DNA from 3 places in the Aeromicrobium sp. CF4.19 genome. Region 2 is predicted to be linked to each of the others. Evidence: riboswitches for the same ligand, from Rfam matches in the RefSeq annotation. Region 2 holds a riboswitch; each other region holds the start of a gene.
What was found. A riboswitch is a leader RNA that binds a small molecule or an ion and turns the genes downstream of it on or off. The one in region 2 is predicted to bind thiamine pyrophosphate.
Positions count from the first base shown of each region.

Region 1: linked by a shared signal. The riboswitch ahead of thiM (hydroxyethylthiazole kinase) and the one ahead of thiO (glycine oxidase ThiO) in region 2 are both predicted to bind thiamine pyrophosphate.
Region 3: linked by a shared signal. The riboswitch ahead of ACHAAC_RS03415 (ECF transporter S component) and the one ahead of thiO (glycine oxidase ThiO) in region 2 are both predicted to bind thiamine pyrophosphate.

Region 1 is NZ_JBIMEU010000013.1:434-7,625, forward strand. Features, by position in the region: gene ACHAAC_RS16855 (acetolactate synthase large subunit) at 1-1,648, shown strand, start outside; gene ilvN (acetolactate synthase small subunit) at 1,648-2,178, shown strand; gene ilvC (ketol-acid reductoisomerase) at 2,252-3,277, shown strand; gene ACHAAC_RS16870 (PLP-dependent aminotransferase family protein) at 3,322-4,776, opposite strand; gene ACHAAC_RS16875 (hypothetical protein) at 4,837-4,998, shown strand; gene ACHAAC_RS16880 (YczE/YyaS/YitT family protein) at 4,995-5,573, shown strand; TPP riboswitch at 5,605-5,699, shown strand; gene thiM (hydroxyethylthiazole kinase) at 5,689-6,480, shown strand; gene thiE (thiamine phosphate synthase) at 6,477-7,106, shown strand; gene thiD (bifunctional hydroxymethylpyrimidine kinase/phosphomethylpyrimidine kinase) at 7,103-7,192, shown strand, end outside.
Region 2 is NZ_JBIMEU010000002.1:632,070-639,261, reverse strand. Features, by position in the region: gene ACHAAC_RS07665 (UvrD-helicase domain-containing protein) at 1-2,490, shown strand, start outside; gene recD (exodeoxyribonuclease V subunit alpha) at 2,487-4,238, shown strand; TPP riboswitch at 4,250-4,356, shown strand; gene thiO (glycine oxidase ThiO) at 4,347-5,519, shown strand; gene thiS (sulfur carrier protein ThiS) at 5,516-5,728, shown strand; gene ACHAAC_RS07645 (thiazole synthase) at 5,737-6,576, shown strand; gene thiE (thiamine phosphate synthase) at 6,573-7,192, shown strand, end outside.
Region 3 is NZ_JBIMEU010000001.1:687,893-695,084, reverse strand. Features, by position in the region: gene ACHAAC_RS03455 (heterodisulfide reductase-related iron-sulfur binding cluster) at 1-99, opposite strand, end outside; gene ACHAAC_RS03450 (MFS transporter) at 215-1,399, opposite strand; gene ACHAAC_RS03445 (N-acetyltransferase family protein) at 1,452-1,985, opposite strand; gene ACHAAC_RS03440 (NUDIX hydrolase family protein) at 1,982-2,527, opposite strand; gene ACHAAC_RS03435 (GOLPH3/VPS74 family protein) at 2,574-3,266, opposite strand; gene ACHAAC_RS03430 (hypothetical protein) at 3,271-3,615, opposite strand; gene ACHAAC_RS03425 (hypothetical protein) at 3,706-4,302, opposite strand; gene ACHAAC_RS03420 (ankyrin repeat domain-containing protein) at 4,357-4,731, shown strand; TPP riboswitch at 4,750-4,860, shown strand; gene ACHAAC_RS03415 (ECF transporter S component) at 4,849-5,490, shown strand; gene ACHAAC_RS03410 (ABC transporter ATP-binding protein) at 5,397-6,935, shown strand; gene ACHAAC_RS03405 (energy-coupling factor transporter transmembrane component T family protein) at 7,039-7,192, shown strand, end outside.

The sequences.
Region 1 (7,192 bases), on a different contig from region 2:
CGACTCCGCCATCCGCCACGTCCTGGTGCGGCACGAGCAGGGTGCGGGTCATGCCGCGCAGGGCTACGCGATGGCCACCGGCCGTGTCGGTGTGTGCATGGCGACCTCCGGCCCCGGGGCGACCAACCTCGTGACCGCCATCGCCGACGCCCACATGGACTCGGTCCCGATGGTGGCGATCACCGGCCAGGTCGCCAGCGGTGCGATCGGGACGGACGCGTTCCAGGAGGCGGACATCCGGGGCATCACGATGCCGATCACCAAGCACAGCTACCTCGTCACCGATCCCGCCGACATCCCGCGCGTCGTGGCCGAGGCCTTCCACATCGCCGGCACGGGTCGGCCAGGCCCCGTCCTCGTGGACGTCGCCAAGGACGCACTGCAGCACACCACCACCTTCGCGTGGCCGCACGAGCTCGCCCTTCCCGGCTACCGACCGACGACCCGGCCGCACGGCAAGCAGGTGCGCGAGGCCGCCCGGCTGGTGGCAGCGGCCAAGCGACCCGTGCTCTACGTCGGCGGCGGCGTCATCAAGGCCGAGGCATCGGCCGAGCTCGCCGTGCTCGCCGAGCTCACCCAGATCCCGGTCGTCACGACGCTGATGGCGCGCGGCGCGTTCCCGGACTCCCACGAGCTCAACCTCGGCATGCCCGGCATGCACGGCACGGTGGCGGCGGTCGCCGCCCTGCAGAAGTCGGACCTGCTGATCTCGCTCGGAGCCCGCTTCGACGACCGTGTCACCGGCCAGCTCTCCAGCTTCGCGCCCGGGGCCAAGGTCATCCACGCCGACATCGACCCGGCCGAGATCTCCAAGAACCGCACCGCCGACGTGCCGATCGTGGGCGACTGCCGCGAGGTGATCGCCGAGCTCATCGTGACCCTGCGCAAGATCGCCGACGAGGACGGCCTCCATGGCGACTACACCGCCTGGCGCGACCAGATGCTCGGCGTCAAGGCCAAGTTCCCGGTGGGCTACGACAAGCCCGACGAGGGGCTGGCCCCGCAGACGGTCATCGAGCGGCTCAGCGCCATCGCGGGACCGGAGGCCACCTACGTCGCCGGCGTCGGCCAGCACCAGATGTGGGCCGCGCACTTCGTGGACTACGAGCGCCCACGCCAGTGGCTCAACTCCGGCGGCGCCGGGACCATGGGGTACGCGGTGCCGGCCGCCATGGGAGCCCAGATGGGCCTGCCGGGCTCCGTCGTGTGGGCCATCGACGGCGACGGCTGCTTCCAGATGACCAACCAGGAGCTCGCCACCTGCGCCCTGGAGGGCATCCCGATCAAGGTGGCGGTCATCAACAACTCCTCGCTCGGCATGGTGCGCCAGTGGCAGACCCTGTTCTACGAGGGCCGCTACTCCAGCACCGACCTCAACACCGGGCCGGAGTCCATCGGCGCACGGCGCATCCCCGACTTCCTCAAGCTCGCCGAGGCCTACGGCTGCGTGGGTCTGCGCTGCGACAGCGAGGACGACCTCGACGCGACCATCAAGGAGGCGATGGCGATCACGGACCGGCCGGTCGTGATCGACTTCGTCGTCGAGCGCGACGCCATGGTCTGGCCGATGGTCGCCGCCGGCACGAGCAACGACGACATCAAGATCGCCAGGGACCTGGCGCCCGAGTGGGAAGATGAGGACCTCTGATGGCACAACACACGCTGAGCGTGCTGGTGGAGAACACCCCCGGTGCGCTCGCCCGCGTCTCCAGCCTGTTCATGCGCCGTGGCTTCAACATCGACTCTCTCGCGGTCGGTCCCACCGAGATTCCCGAGATCTCGCGGATGACGATCGTCGTGAGCGTCGACGAGCTGCCGCTGGAGCAGGTGACCAAGCAGCTGAACAAGCTCATCAACGTGCTCAAGATCGTCGAGCTCGACTCCGCGTCCGCGGTGGAGCGTGAGCTCATGCTGATCAAGGTCAAGACCGACCCCCAGACCCGCGGCCAGGTGCTCGAGACCGTGCAGCTGTTCCGCGCCAAGGTGGTGGACGTCGCCACCGACGCGGTGACGATCGAGGCCACCGGCGACGCGGGCAAGCTCACGGCCATGCTGAACGTGCTCGAGCCGTTCGGCATCCGCGAGATCGCCCAGTCAGGGCGCGTGGCCATCGGCCGCGGTGCTCGATCCATCACCGACCGCACGATGCGCACCGTGCCGACCCAGCACAGTGCCTGACCCCCGGCCCGCCCACCCAAGGGCCTGAACCCTGATCCAGACCACCCACCCGAACCACCGAGGAGCACCCACCGTGGCTGACATGTTCTACGACGACGACGCCGACCTCTCCATCATCCAGGGCAAGAACGTGGCCGTGATCGGCTACGGCAGCCAGGGCCACGCCCACGCGCTGAACCTGCGCGACTCCGGGGTCGACGTGCGCGTCGGTCTTGCGGAGGGTTCGCGGAGCAAGGCCAAGGCCGAGGCGGAAGGACTGCGCGTGCTGTCCGTGGCCGAGGCCGTGGAGGAGGCCGACGTCGTCGTCATCCTCACTCCCGACCAGGTGCAGCGCACCGTCTACGCCGACTCGATCGCCCCGCACCTTGCTGCCGGGGACACGCTGCTGTTCTGCCACGGCTTCAACATCCGCTTCGGCTACATCGAGGCCCCGGAGGGTGTCGACGTCGTCCTCGTCGCCCCCAAGGCGCCCGGCCACACGGTCCGTCGCGAGTTCGTGGACGGCCGCGGCATCCCCGACATCATCGCTGTCGAGCAGGATGCCTCCGGTTCGGCCTGGGACCTCGCGCTGTCCTACGCCAAGGCCATCGGCGGCACTCGGGCCGGCGTCATCAGGACGACGTTCACCGAGGAGACCGAGACGGATCTCTTCGGCGAGCAGGCCGTGCTGTGCGGTGGCATGTCGCACCTCGTGCAGGCCGGGTTCGAGACGCTCACCGAGGCGGGCTACCAGCCCGAGATCGCCTACTTCGAGGTGCTGCACGAGCTCAAGCTGATCGTCGACCTGATGTGGGAGGGCGGCATCGCCAAGCAGCGCTGGAGCATCTCCGACACGGCCGAGTACGGCGACTACGTCTCCGGGCCGCGGATCGTCGACGCGAGCGTCAAGGAGCGGATGCAGGAGGTCCTGTCCGACATCCAGGACGGCACCTTCGCCAAGCGCTTCATCGACGACCAGGACAACGGTGCCAAGGAGTTCAACGCGCTGCGCGAGAAGGAGGCGGGCCACTCCATCGAGGCCACCGGCAAGACGCTGCGCTCGCACTTCTCCTGGCAGCAGGAGGACACGGACTACACCGAGGGCAGTGCTGCTCGTTGACGGTTCGTCACCGGGGGCACTGATTCCCGCCGGCATGCTCGGCCTCAGGCGATGAGGTCGAGCGTGCCGGTGGCGGTGGCCTCCTGATGCGCGGGACGTGTCCCCTCGACGTCGTCCCAGGCCAGACGTAGTCGACGCACGGCCTCGCTGAGGACGGCCGGGGTCCGGGTGTACGGCAGGCGGAGGCGACGCTCGCCGAGCGACGTCGGCCCGCTGACGAAGCGTGGCCCGGGCGTCAGCAGGAGGTCGTGGCGCGCGGCGGCGGTCACCAGGCGGGACGACGTGGGCCTCGGCAGCTCGGCCCAGAGGCTGAGCCCGCCGGCGGGACACGGTGCGGTGATCTCGGGGAGGTGCTCGGCCAGCTCGCCGAGCAGGTGATCGCGGGCCGCGCGGGAACGGGCTCGCCCGGCCGCGGCGGTCTGCCCGCCCTCGGTCAGCAGCTCGGTGACCACCAGCTGCTCGAAGGCGGAGCTGCCGAGGTCGTCGGCCATGCGGTGCTGCACGAGCGGGGTGATGAGCTCGTGCGGGGCGCGGATCCACCCCACCCGCAGCCCGCCCCAGAACTCCTTGGATGCCGATCCGACGAGGACGGCTCGGTCGTCGTGCTGTGCCAGCGAGGGTGGGAGCTCGAGCCCGTCGAGGTTGACCTCGCGCAGGGACTCATCCACCACCTGCAGGACGTCGTGGCGGCGGACCAGCCGGACCCACTCGAGGCGCGTCTGCGCATCCATGACGGCTCCGGTCGGGTTGTGGAACTCGGGGATGACGTAGGCGGCGTGGTGGCGTCCTCCGGCCAGGAGTGCAGCGAGCGCCTCGGTGTCCCACGGGTCGTCCCCGGCCGGCAAGGGTGACAGGCGCGCGCCGGTGGCGACGAACGACTCCAGGGCGTGGGGGTAGGACGTCGCCTCCACGACCACCCTCCGGCCGGGCGCCATGATCGTGCGGGCCACGAGGGACAGCGCACCCATCGCGCCGCTGGTGACGATCACCTGGTCCGGCGACGTGTCCAGGCCCCGGCTGCGGTACCGCTCGGCCAGCGCCTCGCGCAGTGCGGGCAGGCCGTCCGGCAGGTAGCCGGAGGTCGTGAGCAGTCCGTCGGCGCGAGCGAGTGCAGCCTCGAAGGCGCGGGTCAGGCCCGGCGGGCCGGAGGGGGCGGCGTAGGTGAGGGCGATGGTGTTCTCGTCCCGTGGGTCGGTGATCAGGGAGCTGGCGCCGGAGCGGGACAGCGGCACCCGCACGATGCTCCCGGACCCGCGGCGCGACTCCAGCAGTCCGGCGTCGCGCAGCTCGGCGTAGGCGCGGGTGGTGGTGGTCCGGCTCAGCCGCAGTGCGGTGGCGAGCTCGCGCTCGCTGGGCAGCCTGACCCCGTCGGGGACGCGGCCGTCCTTCACCAGCAGCCGCATCCGGTCCGCCACGACCCGGTACAGGGGCACGCTGTCCGCCTGGAGGTCGGTCCCGAGCAGGGTTGCCAGCCGGCTGGCCGACAGGACGGTGGTCATGAGGCCACTCTTGCACGATTGGCTATGGATTCAAAGGCCAATGGCGAGCACGATGAAGCCATGCTCTTCGTGATCCTCGTCGTCCTGCTGCTGGTGTGGGCCGTGTGGCGGACCGTCGTGCTCGTGCGCACCGACGGCCTGGGCTCGCGGCCTGCGCCGCGCAGCCACGCGGAGCAGACCCTCGGGTCCACCTGGCCCCAGCAGGACGACTGGAACCGATGATCGCCCGCCTGGTCCAGCTCATGGGCGGCCTCGTCCTCTACGGGGTCACGATGGCGATGCTCGTGCGATCGGGCCTCGGACTGGACCCCTGGGACGTCTTCCACGAGGGCATGACCCACCACGTGCCACTCACGTTCGGCCAGGTGGTGATCCTCACCGGCGTGTTCCTGCTGCTGCTCTGGGTGCCGTTGCGGCAGCGTCCCGGCGTCGGGACCGTCCTCAACGTCATCGTCATCGGCCTGGCCGCCGATCTCGGCCTGGCGCTCATCCCGACGTCCGACCTCCTCGTCTGGCAGGCGCTGCTGCTCGTCGGCGGCATCGTGGGCAACGGCGTCGCGGGCGCCCTCTACATCGGGGCCAGGCTCGGCCCGGGGCCCCGTGACGGCCTGTGGCTCGGGCTCGTGGAGCGGACGGGGCGCAGCGTGCGCTTCTGGCGCACGACGCTGGAGCTCACGGTCCTGGTGGTCGGCTTCGTCCTGGGCGGGACCGTGGGCGTGGGCACCGTGGCCTACGCCCTTGCCATCGGTCCGGTGGTGCAGGCCGTCCTGCCCCGCGTCGACGTCCACCGCCGATGACTGGCCGCCCGCGGCTGATTGCTACGGTGTCGGCGCAAGGCCGGGGTGCCCCACCGACGGGGCTGAGATCACACCCGCACACCTGATCCGGTTCGTACCGGCGGAGGGAGCCCACGTGACGGACACGTCCGCACTCACCACCATCCACCGCGCCCTGCGGGAGCGCTCACCGCTCGTCCAGTGCCTGACCAACTACGTCTCGATGGATCTCGCAGCCAACGTGCTCAACGCAGCGGGCGCCTCGCCGGCGATGGTCCACGACGAGCGGGAGGCCGGCGAGATGGCCGGTATCGCATCGGCCGTCGTGGCCAACATCGGCACGCTCAGTCCGCCGTGGATCGCGGGCATGCATGCCGCCGTCTCGGTGGCGCACGAGCGTGGCATCCCCTGGGTGCTCGACCCGGTCGCCGTCGGCGCCACGGCCTACCGTCGTGAGTCCGCCACCGCACTGCTGGGGCACCACCCCACGGTGATCCGGGGCAACGCGAGCGAGGTCGTGGCGCTCGCGACCGCAGCCGGCGCCGGCCGGGGGGTCGACTCCACGCACGACTCCACCGACGTGCTCGACGAGGCGATCGCGCTGGCCGCCTCCACCGGGGCCGTCGTGGTGGTGAGCGGCGCGACCGACGTCATCACCGACGGCGCGCGCACCGTGCACGTGACCGGCGGTGATCCCCGGATGCCGCTGATCTCCGCGCTCGGCTGCTCCGCCACGGCTCTCGTGGCGGCGTGCGCGGCGGTGAGCGACGACGCCGTCGACGCGGCAACCGTCGCGATGGCGATGCTGGCCGCGGCAGGGGAGCGGGCGGGCGAGCGGGCCGACGGGCCCGGGACGCTGCGCGTGCACCTGCTCGACGCTCTTGCCGCGCTGGAGGACGAGGCCGTGGCCGCCGTGGTCGCGCGATGACCCTCGACCTGTCGGTCTACCTCGTGACCGAGCCGATGGTGGGGCTGCCCGAGGTGGTCAGCGCTGCCGTGACCGGGGGCGTGGACCTCGTCCAGCTCCGCGACAAGACGGCCACCAGTCGTGAGCTCGCGGGGGCGGCCATCCGGTTGCGCGCGCTCACCTCGGCGCGGGGGGTGCCGCTCGTGGTCAACGACGACATGGAGGCGGCGCGGGTCGCCGACGGGATCCACGTCGGTGCCGACGACCTGACGCCGGCTGAGGCGCGAGCGACGCTCGGGCCCCGGGCCGTGGTGGGGTGGTCGATCAACGGCGTCGACCAGCTGGACGACGTGGAGGGCCTCGCCGCGTGCACGTACGTCGCGGTCAGCCCTGTGTGGGCCACGGGCACCAAGCCCGACCACCAGCCACCGCTGGGCCTGGACGGTCTTCGCGCCGTGGTGGAGGCGGTCGCCGGTCGGTGCCCGGTCGTCGGCATCGGGGGCATCGACGGGACCAACGCCGCCGAGGTCGTCCGCGCCGGCGCCGAGGGCGTGGCCGTGGTGAGCGCCATCTGCCGCGCCGAGGATCCAGCGGAGGCGACGAGGAGTCTGCGGTCCGCGGTGGAGCAGGGCAGGTGGCAGCGATGAGCCGGGTCCCCGTCATGCTCAGCATCGCCGGGTCCGACCCCTCCGGCGGGGCCGGCATCCAGGCCGACGTCAAGACGGCGACGGCA
Region 2 (7,192 bases):
CCCGTGCAGTGGCAGATCCTGGAGCGCGCCTTCGTCGGGCACGCCACGGTGGTCCTCGTCGGCGACCCCAAGCAGGCCATCTACGGCTTCCGGGGAGGCGACGTCCACACCTACCTGCGGGCCGCCGCACTCGCCGACGTCCGCCACACGCTCGTGCTCAACCACCGCAGCGACGCACCGCTGGTCGCCGCCGTCGACGCGGTGCTGAGGGGATCGGCGCTGGGCGACCCCGAGATCGTCGTGCGTCCCGCGCGCGCCGCACTGCAGGGCAGCCGACTGGTGGACCCCGAGCACCCCCACCCCTTCCGCCTGCGGGTGCTGACCCGTGAGGACGCCGGGTTCCCGGCCGGCAAGACGGTCAAGATCGGACCGGCGCGCGAGCGCATCGCTGCGGACGTCGCAGCCGACATCGCCGCGCTGCTCACCCGGGACGCCACCTACGACGACGGCACCGGTCCGCGTCCGGTCGGCGCGGGCGACGTCGCGGTGCTCGTGGAGCGGCACGCCGAGGCCGACCTCCTGCAGAGCGCCCTCACCAAGGCCGGGGTCCCGGCCGTGCGTGGCGGCGGGGCCGACGTGCTGCAGAGCGATGCGGGTGCTCACTGGGTGACCCTGCTGTATGCCTTGGAGTCCCCGCACCGCAGCGGCTTGGTCCGCGCCGCCGCGATCGGCCCGTTCGTCGGGCACACCGCCGCAGGGATCGCGGGCCCCGACGCCGACCAGCTCACCGACGCCATCTCCTCTCGTCTGCGCGACCTCGCCGACGTGCACCGAGAACGCGGTACCGCCGGTCTCGTCGAGGCGCTCATCGGTGACGCCGCCGTGGTCGAGCGGGTCCTGGGCCAGGTCGGTGGCCGGCGGCTGCTCACCGACCTCGAGCACGTCGGCCACGTCTTGCAGCGCGCGGCGCGCGAACGAGGGCTCGGCTCGTCCGGCCTGCTGCGCTGGCTGCTGGACCGCCGGGCCGACGGCGCACAGGCCGGTGATCGTGCCCGCCGGCTGGACAGTGACGCCGAGGCGGTGCAGATCGTCACCACGTTCGTCAGCAAGGGACTGCAGTACCCCGTGGTCTACGCGCCGTTCCTGTTCAACCGCTACGACGCCGAGCGCGACGTCCTGCGCCTGCACCGGGACGGCCGACGCTGTCTGGACGTCGGCGGCGACGGCCCGTCCTGGAAGGAGCACGCCCAGCTCGCCGCCTCGGAGCGGGCGGGGGAGTCCCTGCGGCTGCTCTACGTCGCCATGACCCGCGCCCAGTCCGGACTCGTCATGCACTGGTCCCCGTCGTGGGACAGCAAGAACGCCGGCCTGCACCGGCTGCTCCTGCGGCCCGACCCCGACGATCCCGCCGTGCCCGACCAGCTGCCGCCTCCGTCCGACGTCGAGGCCGTCGCCCGGCTGCGAGCCTGGCAGGAGCGCGGCGGTCCGGTCGTGGAGCGGATGGAGACGACGTCGATCCTGCTGCCGGAGTCCACGGACGCCCGGGCCGAGCTCAGCGCCCGCCGCGTCACCCGTGACATCGACGTCACGTGGCGGCGCACGTCCTACTCCTCGTTGGTGCGCCGCGAGGAGGAGGTCTCCGTCGGCAGCGAGCCGGCCGCCGTGGGGCCCGAGGACGAGCAGCCCGTCGAGACCGGTCCATCGCCGGAGACCGCCGGGCTCGGGCCCTCCCCGTGGGCCTCGCTGGCCGGCGGCGCGGCGCTGGGCACGCTCGTGCACGGCGTCCTGGAGGAGGTCGACGTCGAGGCGCCCGACCTCCCGGCCGAGGTGTGGCGCTGCCTGGAGCTGGAGCAACGACGCCGACCGTTCCCCGTGGACTCCGAAGTCCTGGTGGCCGCGCTCACCGACGTGCTGCACACCCCGATGGGCCCGCTCGTCGACGAGCTCACACTCGCCGAGGCGCTCGCGCTCAGGCCGCTGCGTGAGCTGGACTTCGAGCTCCCGCTCGCCGGTGGTGACGTCGTGCGTGGCCTGCAGCAGGACGTGGGCCGGCTCGCCGACGTCGCCGACGTCATGGAGGCCCACCTGGCCCCGGACGACCCGCTGCGCCCCTTCGCGGCGGACCTGCGCGACGCCACGCTGGCCGGCCGCACCCTGCGGGGCTACCTCACCGGATCGATCGACCTGCTGCTGCGCACCCCGACCTCCCGCACCCTCGTCGTCGACCACAAGACCAACCGGCTCGAACCCCCCGACGGCGGGCTCGAGGCGTACGCGCCGAACCGGCTGGCCGGGGCCATGCTGCACACCACCTATCCGCTGCAGGCGATGCTCTACACCGTCGCGCAGCACCGCTTCCTGCGCTGGCGGCTGCCGGGGTACGACCCGGACGAGCACCTCGGGGGAGCGCTGTACCTCTTCGTCCGCGGAATGACCGGGCCCGACGTCCCCCGCGACGCGAACGGCGCGCCCTACGGTGTGTTCGCCTGGCGTCCGCCGTCCTCCCTCGCGCTGGCTCTCAGCGACCTGCTCGACGGAGGTACGTCATGACCATCGACGAGACCGCACCCCTCGATCCCTTCGACGTGCAGGTGGTGCAGGGCGCCACGGGCGTGCTCGGGCAGCTCAACCGGGACGGCGTGCTGGAGGCGGCCGACGTCCACGTGGCCCGCACCCTGGGCCGGCTCGGCGGGGAGGAGGACGAGTCCGTCCTGCTCGCGGCCGCGCTGGCGGTGCGGGCCGTGCGGCTGGGGTCCTCGTGCGTCGACCTCAGCACGGCAGAGGTCGAGTGGCCGGCCGAGGGCTGGTGGGAGCGCGTCGCTGCCAGCCCCCTGACCACCGGACCGGACCGGGTCCTCGTCGCCGAGGAGCCGCTGCTGTACCTGGCGCGCTACCACGACCTCGAGGTGTCCCTGTGCGAGCGGCTCACCGACCGCCTGCAGGTCCCGCCGCCGGACGTCGACGATCCACGGCTCACGGCCGACCTCGATCGGTTGTTCGCTCAGGAGTCGTTCGCCGAGCAACGTGCTGCCGCGGGCCGCGCGGCACGCGGCTGGACGTCCGTGCTGACGGGAGGGCCGGGCACCGGCAAGACCACGACCATCGCCCGGCTCCTGGTGGCGCTCTCCGCCCAGCACCTGGGTCGGTCCTCCCGTCCGCTCACGGTCGGGCTCGCCGCACCCACCGGCAAGGCGTCGGCCAGGATGCGCGAAGCGATCGTCGAGGCAGCCGGCGCGGAGGTCTTCACCGACGCCGAGCGGACGTGGCTCGGATCGTTGGAGTCGCTCACGCTGCACCGCCTGCTCGGCCCCCGCCCGGACCACCGCACGGCCTTTCGTCACCACGCCGGGCAGAAGCTCCCGCACGACGTCATCGTGGTGGACGAGACCTCGATGGTCTCGCTGCTGATGATGGAACGGCTCGTGCAGGCGGTCTCGCCGACGTGCCGACTGGTGCTGGTCGGCGATGCCGAGCAGCTCGCCTCGGTCGAGGCGGGTGCCGTGCTGCGGGACGTCATCGACGGCCTGGCCGGGTCGGCCGGCGAGACGGTGACCCGACTCACCCGGGGGCACCGCTTCGAGGGTGTCATCGGCGACCTCGCCGAGGCAGTCGTCGGTGGCGACGCGGATCGCACCATCGACCTCCTGCAGTCCGGCGACGAGGCCCTCACCTTCGTGGGCCCCGAGGCGCTCGACCGTGTCGTGTCGGTCCGGCCCCGAGCCCAGGCCCATGCCGTTGCCCAGGCGGCGCTGGACGCCGACGCCGATGCCGGGCTGGCCGCTCTCACCGAGCACCGGCTGCTGTGTGCGCATCGCGACGGTCCGTGGGGCGTGCAGACGTGGAACGAGCGGCTGGAGCGCGCGGTCCGGACCTTCCCCGACCCCGCCCGCCCGTGGTTCCCGGGTCGCCCGGTCCTCATCACCCGCAACGACGCCTCGCTGGGGGTGCACAACGGTGACGTCGGCATCACCCTCGACGACGCCGGCCGGCTGGTGGTGCGGCTCGACACCGGGCGCTCGGTCTCGGCGGCCCGCCTCGCATCGGCCCGGAGCGCCTACGCCAGCACCGTGCACCGCAGTCAGGGCAGCGAGTTCGAGCACGTCACGCTGCTGCTGCCGCAGGAGGAGTCCCTCGTGCTCACCCGAGAGCTGCTCTACACCGCCATCACCCGGGCTCGCACCTCGCTGACCGTCGTGGGCACGCCGGACGTCGTGCGAGCCGCGGTGGAGCGTCGCACCGCCCGGGCCAGCGGCGTCGCCCAGCGGCTCCGGGAGATGCGGGCCGCCGCCCGTCCGTGAGCGCTGCTAGCCTCGGCATGCGCGGGAGCCCGGATCGAGCCGGGCTGAGAGGGCATCGCTGCCGACCGCTGAACCTGATCTGGATCATGCCAGCGAAGGGAGCATCGGATGAGCCGTCTCGTGGTCGTCGGCCACGGCGTCGTCGGCGCGGTCGCGTGCTGGCGTGCCGCTGAGGCCGGGCTCGACGTCACCTGCCTGGACCCCGCACCGGCACAGGGTGCCACCCACGCCGCCGCCGGGATGCTCGCACCGGTCACCGAGACCGAGTTCGGCGAGTCCGAGATGCTGCGGCTCACGCTGGACTCCGCGGCCAGGTGGCCGCACTTCGCGCAGCAGGTACGGGCAGCCTCCGGCATCGACGTGGGGTATCGACGGTGCGGCGTCCTCTCGGTGGGCTACGAGCGTGCGGACGTCGAGCAGCTGGGCCGGCTGGCCGCCCTGCAGCGCGAGCACGGCCTGCGCGTGACCGAGCTCGGCTCCGAGGAGGCCCGACGACGTCGGGCGATGCTCGGTCCGCGGGTGGCCGGCGGGTTCTGGAACGACGAGGACGGTCAGGTGGACCCGCGTCTGCTGATGCGTGCGCTCGCGGTGATCGCCGAGCGTCGGGGTGTGCGCCTCGTGCGGCGATCGGCCGTCTCGCTGCTCCGCACGGCCGCCGGCGGGGTGCGGGGAGTCATGGACGACCACGGGCAGGAGCACCCTGCCGACGTCGTCGTCCTGGCCACCGGGCACGCCGTCGGCCCGCTGCTCGAGCGCACGGCGGTCCTCGCACCCGTCCGACCGGTGAAGGGTGAGGTGCTCAGGCTCGTCGGGACCGGGCCGGAGTGGCCGCGCGAGCCCTGCATCGTCCGTGGTCTGGTCCAGCATCGCCCCGTCTACGCGGTGTTCCGCGGCACGGAGTCGCCGGGTGACGGCGAGGTGGTCCTCGGGGCCACCTCGACGGAGTGGCCGGATGACCGGCGCGTCACGGCCGGTGGCCTCTTCGGGCTGCTCAGGGACGTGCGGGCGCTGATCCCCGGTATCGACGAGCTCGCGGTCGCCGAGCACCTCGCGCGGGCCCGGCCGGCCACCCCGGACAACCTGCCGCTCCTGGGGGCGACCTCGGTCCCGGGGCTGGTGCTCGCGACGGGGCACTACCGGCACGGGATCCTGCTCGCGGCGTCCACGGCCCACGCTCTGGACGCGATCCTGGCCGATCGGCCGGTCGACGACATCTGGCAGGCGGCCCACCCGGAGCGGTTCGCGGCGGCATCTGCCCCGACGAGAGGAGCGCACGCATGAGTGAGCCGATGGTGCTCGTGGTCAACGGTCGCGACCGGGAGTGCGACCCGGCGGTGACGATCCCGTCGCTGGTCGGTGAGGTGTCGCCGGCCACGACCGGGATCGCGGTGGCGGTGAACGGCACGCTCGTGCCGAGGAGCCAGTGGCGGACCACGCCGCTGGTCGACGGTGACCGGGTGGACGTCGTCACCGCGGTCCAAGGCGGATGAGGAATCAGATGACACAGAGGACGACGGACGACCCGCTCACCATCGCCGGTGTCCCGCTGGGATCCCGGCTCATCATGGGCACCGGGGGAGCGCCGAGCCTGTCCGGTCTGGAGGACGCGCTGGTGGCCTCCGGCACGGAGCTGACGACGGTGGCCATCCGTCGCGTCAGCCTTCCGGGTGGCGACCCCGACGACGCCGGCGCCGCGGACGGTTCGGTGTGGCGGATGCTGACGCGCCTGGGCATCCGGGCCCTGCCCAACACCGCTGGTTGCTTCTCGGCTGCTGACGCGGTGCTCACCGCTCGGCTCGGCCGTGAGGCCTGCGAGACCAGCTGGGTCAAGCTGGAGGTCATCGCCGACGAGCAGAGCCTGCTGCCCGACCCGGTCGAGCTGCTGGTGGCGGCGCGCGAGCTGGTCGCCGACGGATTCGAGGTCCTGGCCTACACCAACGACGACCCGGTCACCGCCCGCAAGCTGCAGGACGTCGGCTGTGCCGCCGTGATGCCGCTCGGGTCGCCGATCGGCTCCGGGCTCGGCATCCTCAACCCGCGCAACATCGGGGCCATCGCCGCCGGGCTGACGGTCCCGGTGATCCTGGACGCCGGCATCGGCACGGCATCGGAGGCGGCGCAGGCGATGGAGCTCGGGTGCGACGGGGTGCTGGTCGCATCGGCCGTCACCCGAGCGGCCGACCCATCGCGGATGGCACGGGCGATGCGTGCCGGTGTGGAGGCCGGACGCCTCGCGTCCCGCGCAGGGCGGATCCCACGCCGGGAGCACGCCATGGCGTCCTCGCCGCTGGACGGCCTCGTCGGGGCACCGGGCTCACGGTTGGACCTGTCGCTGTGAGCGGGAACGAGCTGCGGAATCGACTGGACGCCGCCCGGCTCTACCTGTGCACGGACGCCTCGGCCGGGGAGCGGGCGACGCTCGATCTCGTCCGCATGGCCGTCGAGGGCGGAGTCGACGTCGTGCAGCTGCGGGACAAGACGCTGTCCACCCGCGACGAGCTCGCGCTCCTGGAGTCGGTCCGAGAGGTGTGCGTCGCGGCCGGAGCCCTGTTCGCCGTCAACGACCGGGCGGACGTCGCACGGATCGCGGGGGCGCAGGTCTTCCACACCGGCCAGGACGATCTACCCATCGAGGCTGCGCGCTCCCTGCTCGGCGAGGACGTGCTCCTGGGGCGGTCGACGCACTCCGCTGAGCAGGCCATGCTGGCCGCGCAGGACCCGGACATCGACTACTTCTGCATCGGGCCGGTGTGGGAGACCCCCACCAAGCCGGGGCGGCCGGCCGCGGGGGTTGAGGCGGTCAGGCACGTGGCGGCCAGCGACCCCGCCACCCCGTGGTTCGCGATCGGTGGCATCGACCTCGAGCGACTGTCCCGGGTGCTCGACGCCGGAGCACGTCGCATCGTCGTCGTCCGCGCCATCACCCGGGCCGATGACCCGAGGGCCGCCGCCGC
Region 3 (7,192 bases), on a different contig from region 2:
GGCGCGGACGACCGCGGTCATGTCCCTGATGGCCTTGGCCGCCAGAGCGACGGCGACGGCCGTGATCGCCAGGGAGACGACGATGGCGACGATCTGCATGAGTGCCCCTTCGGCTGGGTCGACCGTGACGCGTGACCGACCGTGACAGTTGGACTGACATTAACGCGGGAAAGGGGCGGACGCGCACTAAGGCTCCCCAAAGGAGACGGGGGTCTCAGGTGGCGGGCACGCGCTCGCTGCGCACGGGGACCAGGGCCACGGCGAGCAGGGGGAAGAGCGCCACGAGGGCGAAGGCCGCGGCGTATCCCTGCCAGGCGATCAGTGCCCCGATCACGGGTGGGACGGCCGCACTCACCAGGTACTGCCCCGTGTTCTGCACGCCGAGGGCACGGCCCGACCAGTACGGCCCACCGATCTCGGCGACGGACGTGAAGGCCAGCCCGTTGTCGGCCACGGTCACGGCCGTGGCCAGGACGATGAGCGCGACTGCTGCCGGCGTCGGCTCGAGCACGCCGAGGGCCAGCATCGTGACCGCGGCGGCTACGGCCACCAGGCGCATCGGGCGCATCCGGCTGCCGGCCCGGTCCGACCACCAGCCCACGCCGATGCGGCCGGCGGCGCCCAGCAGCTGGGTCGAGGCCACCAGGGCACCGGCAGCGGCGGCCGCCCACTGCCGCTCGTCGATGAGCCAGACCAGCATGTAGGTCCAGACGGTGAACTGCGGGATCACCAGCAGTGCGGAGGCGGCGTGGATCCGCAGCAACCGACGATCCGCCACGTAGGGGTTCTGCAGCTGGCCGAGGTCGGCGGCCTCGGTCCGCGGCAGCCGGGGTGCGTCCACGACCAGCAGGGCCGAGGCGAGGGTCGCGACGGCACAGAGTCCGGCGACGACCAGCAGGGTGGCGGGCAGATCGACCCGTTCCACGAGCACGGGGACCATCAGGGCGGCCGCGCCCACGCCCAGCGGCAGCGCGGTCTGGCGGATGCCCATCGCCGTCCCGCGACGCCGTGCCGGGAACCAGCCGACCACCAGGCGCCCGCTCGCGGAGTTGGTGCTGGCCAGGCCGAGGCCGCCGACGAAGAAGCAGGCGGCGAGGGCGAGGTAGGAGTCCGCGAGTGCCGAGGCGGCGAGGGCGGCTGCGGTGACGATCGCCAGGCCGCCCGCGAGCGAGACGCGCTCTCCGAGCCGGTCGATCACGATGCCCCACGCCACGAGCGAGACCGTGGTGCCGGCCAGGGCCATCGACGCCAGGGCGCCGGCCTGCACGAGCGTGAGTCCACGCTCGAGGTGGAAGTAGGGGATGAGGAACGCCGCCGCGTTGGCGAAGACGGTGCCCGAGGCCTGGGCGAACATCCCCACGGCCAGCATCAGCCAGCGGTTCGGATCGGCGTCACGCACGGTGCCATCCTGCTCCCGCCCGCTCACGTCGGCTCACCCGGGCGGCTCCGGCTCAGAGGTACTTCTTCATCCCGACGTGACTCGCCACGTAGCCAAGTCGGTCGTAGAAGCGGTGGGCGTCGTGTCGTTCCTTGTTGGTCGTCAGCTGCAGCCGGGCGGCACCACGTCGGCGCGCCTCGTCCTCGACGTGCGCCATGAGAGCCGCTCCGATGCCGCGACCACGCAGGGCCGCGTCGGTACGGACACCCTCGACCTGGCAGAACAACCCGCCGTCGGCCAGGAGCGTCCTGATCCACGTCACCTGGCAGGTCGCGACCACGACGCCGTCGACCTCGCCGACCAGCTGCTGCTGGTGCGGGTCGGCCGTGGGGGCACCTCCCTGCACGGAGCGCAGCGGAGTGCTTGGGGGAATCTCGGCCAGGGCGGAGTGCTGCGCATCGGTGACTCCCGCCGGCTCGGTGTATCCCCCACCGCTATGCGCCTTCTGTGGGGGTGCCCCCAAGTGCATCGAGTCCTGGCCGGTCAGCTCCAGGATGCGGGCGAGGTCGTCCGGCACGGCCTCGCGGACGTCCAGGCGGTCCGTCATGGAAGGCAGCCGAGGTGGGAGAGCGCCTGCTTGAGCAGGGTTCCGCGCCCCCCTTCCAGGTCCGCGAGGACCTCGGGGTCGGCCGCCTCGGCCGGGGTCAGCCACGTGAGCTCGAGCGCGTCCTGGCGGGGCTCGCAGTCACCCGTGACCGGGACGACGTACGCCAGGGCCACGGCGTGCTGGCGCGGGTCGTGCAGCGGGGCGACGCCCGGGAGGGGGAAGTACTCGGCGACGGTGAAGGGGGTGATGGTCGGTGGCAGCTGCGGGAAGGCCGTGGGGCCGAGGTCCTTCTCCAGGTTGCGCATCAGCGCCCCGCGGACGGACTCACCGTGCATGACGCGCCCGGAGATGAGCGTGCGGGTCATCGCGCCGGTGGTGGGGGACCCGCGCAGCAGGACGCCCACCTGCTCGACCTGCCCGAGCGCGTCGACGCGGACGGGCACGCCCTCCACGTAGAGGATCGGCACGCGGGAGCGCGTCTCCTCCAGGGCGATGTCGGAGAGCCAGCCAGGATTCGGGTCGGGAGTGCGCACGGAGGCCATGGCTCCATTGTCCAGCACGGGCGAGACCGCGCCGTGGCGACTCGACTCAGGCGGCGCCGGCCGCCGCGCCACTCGCCATCGCCGCCGTGATCGCCGCCTGGCCGGCGGCGACCGCCTGCCGGACACCATCGGCCGCCCAGTCGCCCTCGGCCACGATGGCGGCGCGGGCCTTGGCCTGCCGGTGGTCCGGACGCTCCACGACCAGGCCCAGCAGGTTGGCCGCGAGCAGCAGGCCCACGAGCGGCCCGGTGTCCTCGTCGGCCGGCTGGTCCTGCAGCAGCACCGCGCGCAGTCGAGCGACGAGGCCATCGCGTCGTGCGGCGTCCAGCAGCTCGAAGCGCTGCACAGCGATGCCGAGCACCTTCGCATCACGGTGGCTCAGGACGCCTTGCTGGACGAGGGCGCTCAGGACGCCGGGCCGGTACCCCTTGCCGAGCCGGCCGACGGCTTCGCGGGGCGCCTGCCGGCCGCGCTGGCGGATGCGTCCGAAGGCGGCCTCCAGGCCCGGGTCCGAGACGGGCGTCGGGTCGATGGTCAGGACCCGTGCCTTGCGCCCCGCGCCCTCGACCCCCACCCGGCCGAGATGCACCAGCTGGACCAGCGCGGCCCCGCCCAGCACGGGGTCGGTCCGCGTCGACTGGATGCGGACCTTGCCCGAGGACGGGTCCAGCGCGACGAGCAGCAGGTCCTCCGCGAGGTTCATGGCCCCCACATTAGGACTGCCGTCGGCAGGGGTCATTCCGTCAGAGTCGCTTGATCTTCTCGAACGGGTAGGCGGCGAGGGTCGCGATCAGCAGGCCGTAGACGCCCAGGACGATCAGCATCGGCATCGTCACGGGATCGTCGACCTCACGAACGATGACCCAGATCATGAACCCCACAGGGGCCAGGCAGAGCCCGGCGAGGAGCGTCCCCCACCAGGCCACGATGTCGTTGGCCTGCTTCCTCAGCTCGGGGTCGGAGGAGACGTGCGCAGGTACGCCGTAGCCGTCCTTGCTGTGGGTCACCTGGCCGCGGCGGGCCGTGATGACGGCCAGGATGGACACGATGGCGCCAACCAGGAAGATCAGGGCGATCAGCCAGGGCACGGTGCCTCCTCGACAGGCCCGGCTCCGGGAGTCGGGTTCTCGACCGGCGTGGGATCCGCGACGTCCATGGCCCCCACGGTAGGACTGCCCTCAGGGTTGGGCGAGGCCCTCGACGTCGGGCAGCTCGTGCGGCGTCACCCTGCTGCGGCGCAGGGCGTGGCGCAGGATCGTCGCGGCGGCGACGTTGAAGGAGACAGCGATCGCGAGCATGAACGGGACCATCGTCCAGTTGCCGGTCGACAGCGCCAGGGCGGTGCCGAACCAACCGAGCAGGGCCGCCAGCGCAGCCACGGTGCCGACGACGAGGGGAAGCAGTCCGGCTCGACGCCACGAGCGGTCGGGAACGAGGGCATCGTCCAGCTCGGCCCACCACAGCAGGGCGTCGCTCACCGCGCGTCCGGTCCGGACCAGCACCCAGCCGCCGGTGCCGCACACCAGCAGGAGCACGAGGCCGGCGACGGTCAGGACCGTGGCCGCCGTGGCATCGGTGGAGCCGATCCCGGCCGACACCAGGAAGCCGCCCAGCGTGCATCCCAGGACCGCCCAGACCCCGAGGTACTGCCGCAGCGGGTGCTCGGACTCGCCCAGCAACGCCACCACGGCGAACGGTGCGTCACTCGGGTGCTCGGAGGAGCCACGGACACCGTCGACGACCCAGTCGCGAGCGCCCTCGGTGATCAGACGCACGGTGACCTCATGGGGGAGGATCCTACCGATGGGTCGCCCACCTACGCTGGCTGCATGGCTGATGTGGATCCCCGTCTCGTCGAGCTCGCGCACCAGCTCCTCGACCTCGCCCGCGCGGGTGAGACCGGTCAGCTGGCCGCCGCGGTGGACGCGGGAACGCCCGCTGACCTCACCGACGCGGTCGGCAACACCCTGGTGATGCTCGCCGCCTACCACGGCCACCCCGTGACGGTGCAGGCCCTCGTGGAGCGCGGCGCCTCGGTGGACACGCTGAACGACCGCGGTCAGAGCCCGCTGGCCGGAGCGATCTTCAAGGGCGAGGACGACGTGGTGCGCGTGCTGCTGCAGGCAGGCGCGGACCCTGACGTCGGCCAGCCGTCGGCCCGCGAGACCGCCCTCATGTTCGAGCGCTCCGACCTGCTCGACTGACGACGCAGTACAGTCGGCGGTACACGACAGGGGAGCGCCACCCGCAGAGGCGCTGAGAGTGCGGATCAGCCGCAGACCCTTGAACCTGCTCCGGCTAGCACCGGCGAAGGGAGTCACATGAGTTCTGCATCCCCGTCCTCACCGACACCGTCCTCACCAGCACGAGGTCGCTACCGCACGATCGACCTCGTCACCATCGCCTCGCTGGGCGTCGCCTTCGGCGTCGTCTTCTGGGCCTGGGGGAAGCTCTACGGCATCATCGACCTCGCCGCGACGGTCGGCTACCCGCCGGCCGGGGGCCTGCTCGCGGGCCCGTGGCTCATCGCGGGCATCGTCGGCGGACTCATCGTCCGCAAGGCGGGTGCCGCCTTTGCGACCGAGCTCGTCGCCGCGATCGTCTCGATGTTCGTCCTCGGCGGCACCGAGTGGGGCTTCACGGTCTTCTTCTCCGGGGTCGTCCAGGGTCTCGGGGCCGAGCTCGTGGTGCTGGTCTTCGCCTACCGACTCTGGACGCTCCCGGTGGCGGTCCTCATGGGCGCGATGTCCGGGGCCCTCGGGGCCGTCTATGAGGCATTCGTCCTGTATCCGGACTGGACCGTGGGCCACCAGCTGGTCTACGGCGTCCTCTTCGCCCTGTCCGGGGCGGTCGTCGCCGGCGGCCTGGGGTGGGTGCTCGTCCGGGCCCTCGCGGGAACCGGCGCGCTCGATGCCTTCCCGGCCGGGCGCGAGGCCCACGACCGGGACGCAGCGCTCACCTGAGCGTGTCGTCCTCGTCCAGCCAGGGCAGGGTGACTCCGCCGGTCGGTGCCCGCTTCGAGGGCTTCGGGTGGCGCCCGCTGGGGCGGCGCGTGCCCGTGTTCACCGGCCTCGACCTCACGATCGAGCCCGGCGAGCGTGTCCTGCTCGCCGGGCCGAGCGGGTCGGGCAAGTCGACGCTGCTGCACGCGCTCATCGGCGCGCTCGGCGACACCTTCGCCGGTGACCTGAGCGGTCGGGCGACTGCCGACGGCGCCATCGGCCTGGTGAGCCAGAACCCCGGCGACGCCGTGGTCGCGGGTCGGGTCGGGCGTGACGTCGCCTTCGGCCCGGAGAACCTTGGCCTCTCGCGGGAGGAGACCTGGCAACGCGTCGACGCGTCGCTCGCCGCCGTGCGCCTGACCCAGGGACGACGCCACCCGACGGACGCCCTCTCCGGTGGTGAGCTGCAGCGGCTCGCCCTCGCCGGCGCACTGGCGATGCGGCCGGGGCTGCTCCTGCTCGACGAGCCCACCTCGATGCTCGACGACACGAACGCACGCGCGGTTCGCGCGGCCGTCGCGGAGGTCCTCGACGCCACGGGGTCGACGCTGGTCGTCGTGGAGCACCGCATCGAGCCGTGGCTGGACCTGGTGGACCGGGTCGTCGTGCTGGGGCGTGGTGGTGAGGTTCGGGCCGACACCGACCCGCGGAGCTTCGTCCGGGAGTGGCGCGACGAGCTGGGCGACCTGGGCGTGTGGATGCCGGGCCTTCCGCCTCCCACACCCCGCCCGGTGCCGGAGGCCCTCGTGGCGCCCGAACCACCGCCGGAACCTCGGATCGTGCGAGACCTCGGCGTGACGCTGACCCGCCGCTCCCTGCAGGGCTCGGTCAGCACCGTCGCGCTCGATGGTCTGGACGCCGACCTGGCCCCCGGCCGCGTGCACGCCGTCGTCGGTCCGTCGGGAGCTGGCAAGTCGACGCTCGTCAGCGTCCTGGCCGGTCTCCAGCCCCCGACACGGGGCGTGGCGGGTGGGTCGGACCGCCTCGCATCACGCGATCTGGCCGAGCGGTCCGGCTGGGTCCCTCAGCAGCCCGAGCACGGCATCCTCGCGCGCACCGTCGCCGAGGAGGTGGCGCTCACCGCCGCCACGCTGGGAAGGACGGTCGACGTCGAGGCTCTCCTGGAGCACCTCGGCCTCGCCCACCTGGCCGGCGCCAACCCGCACCGGCTGTCCGGCGGCGAGCAGCGTCGGCTCGCGATCGCGGCGGCCCTGGCCCACCGGCCCGGCACGGTGCTGCTCGACGAGCCCACGGTGGGTCAGGACCGGCTCACCTGGGCGGCCGTGGCCGGCTGGGCCACGTCGGCGGCGACGGCCGGGGCGCTCGTCGTGACGGCGACCCACGACGCCGACCTCGTCGCGCTCGCCGACGAGGTCGTCGAGCTCGAGGCAGGAGCGCGGCGATGACCACGCCGAGTGGCGCAAAGCCGACCCCGAGTGGCGCAGATCCGTGCGACACGCCGTCTCACTTTCGCGAATCTGCGCCATTCGCGGGAGAGGGGGGAGGGCGATGAGGGGGTGGCTGCCGCGCGCCAACCCGCTCGCGCTGCTCGTCGTCGGGATGGCGTCGGTCCCGGCGTCCCTTGCGGTGCGGTCGTTGACGGTGGCGCTGGTGACGGTCGCGGTCTACGCCGTGGCGGCGTTCCTGCTCGTGCCCTCGGTGC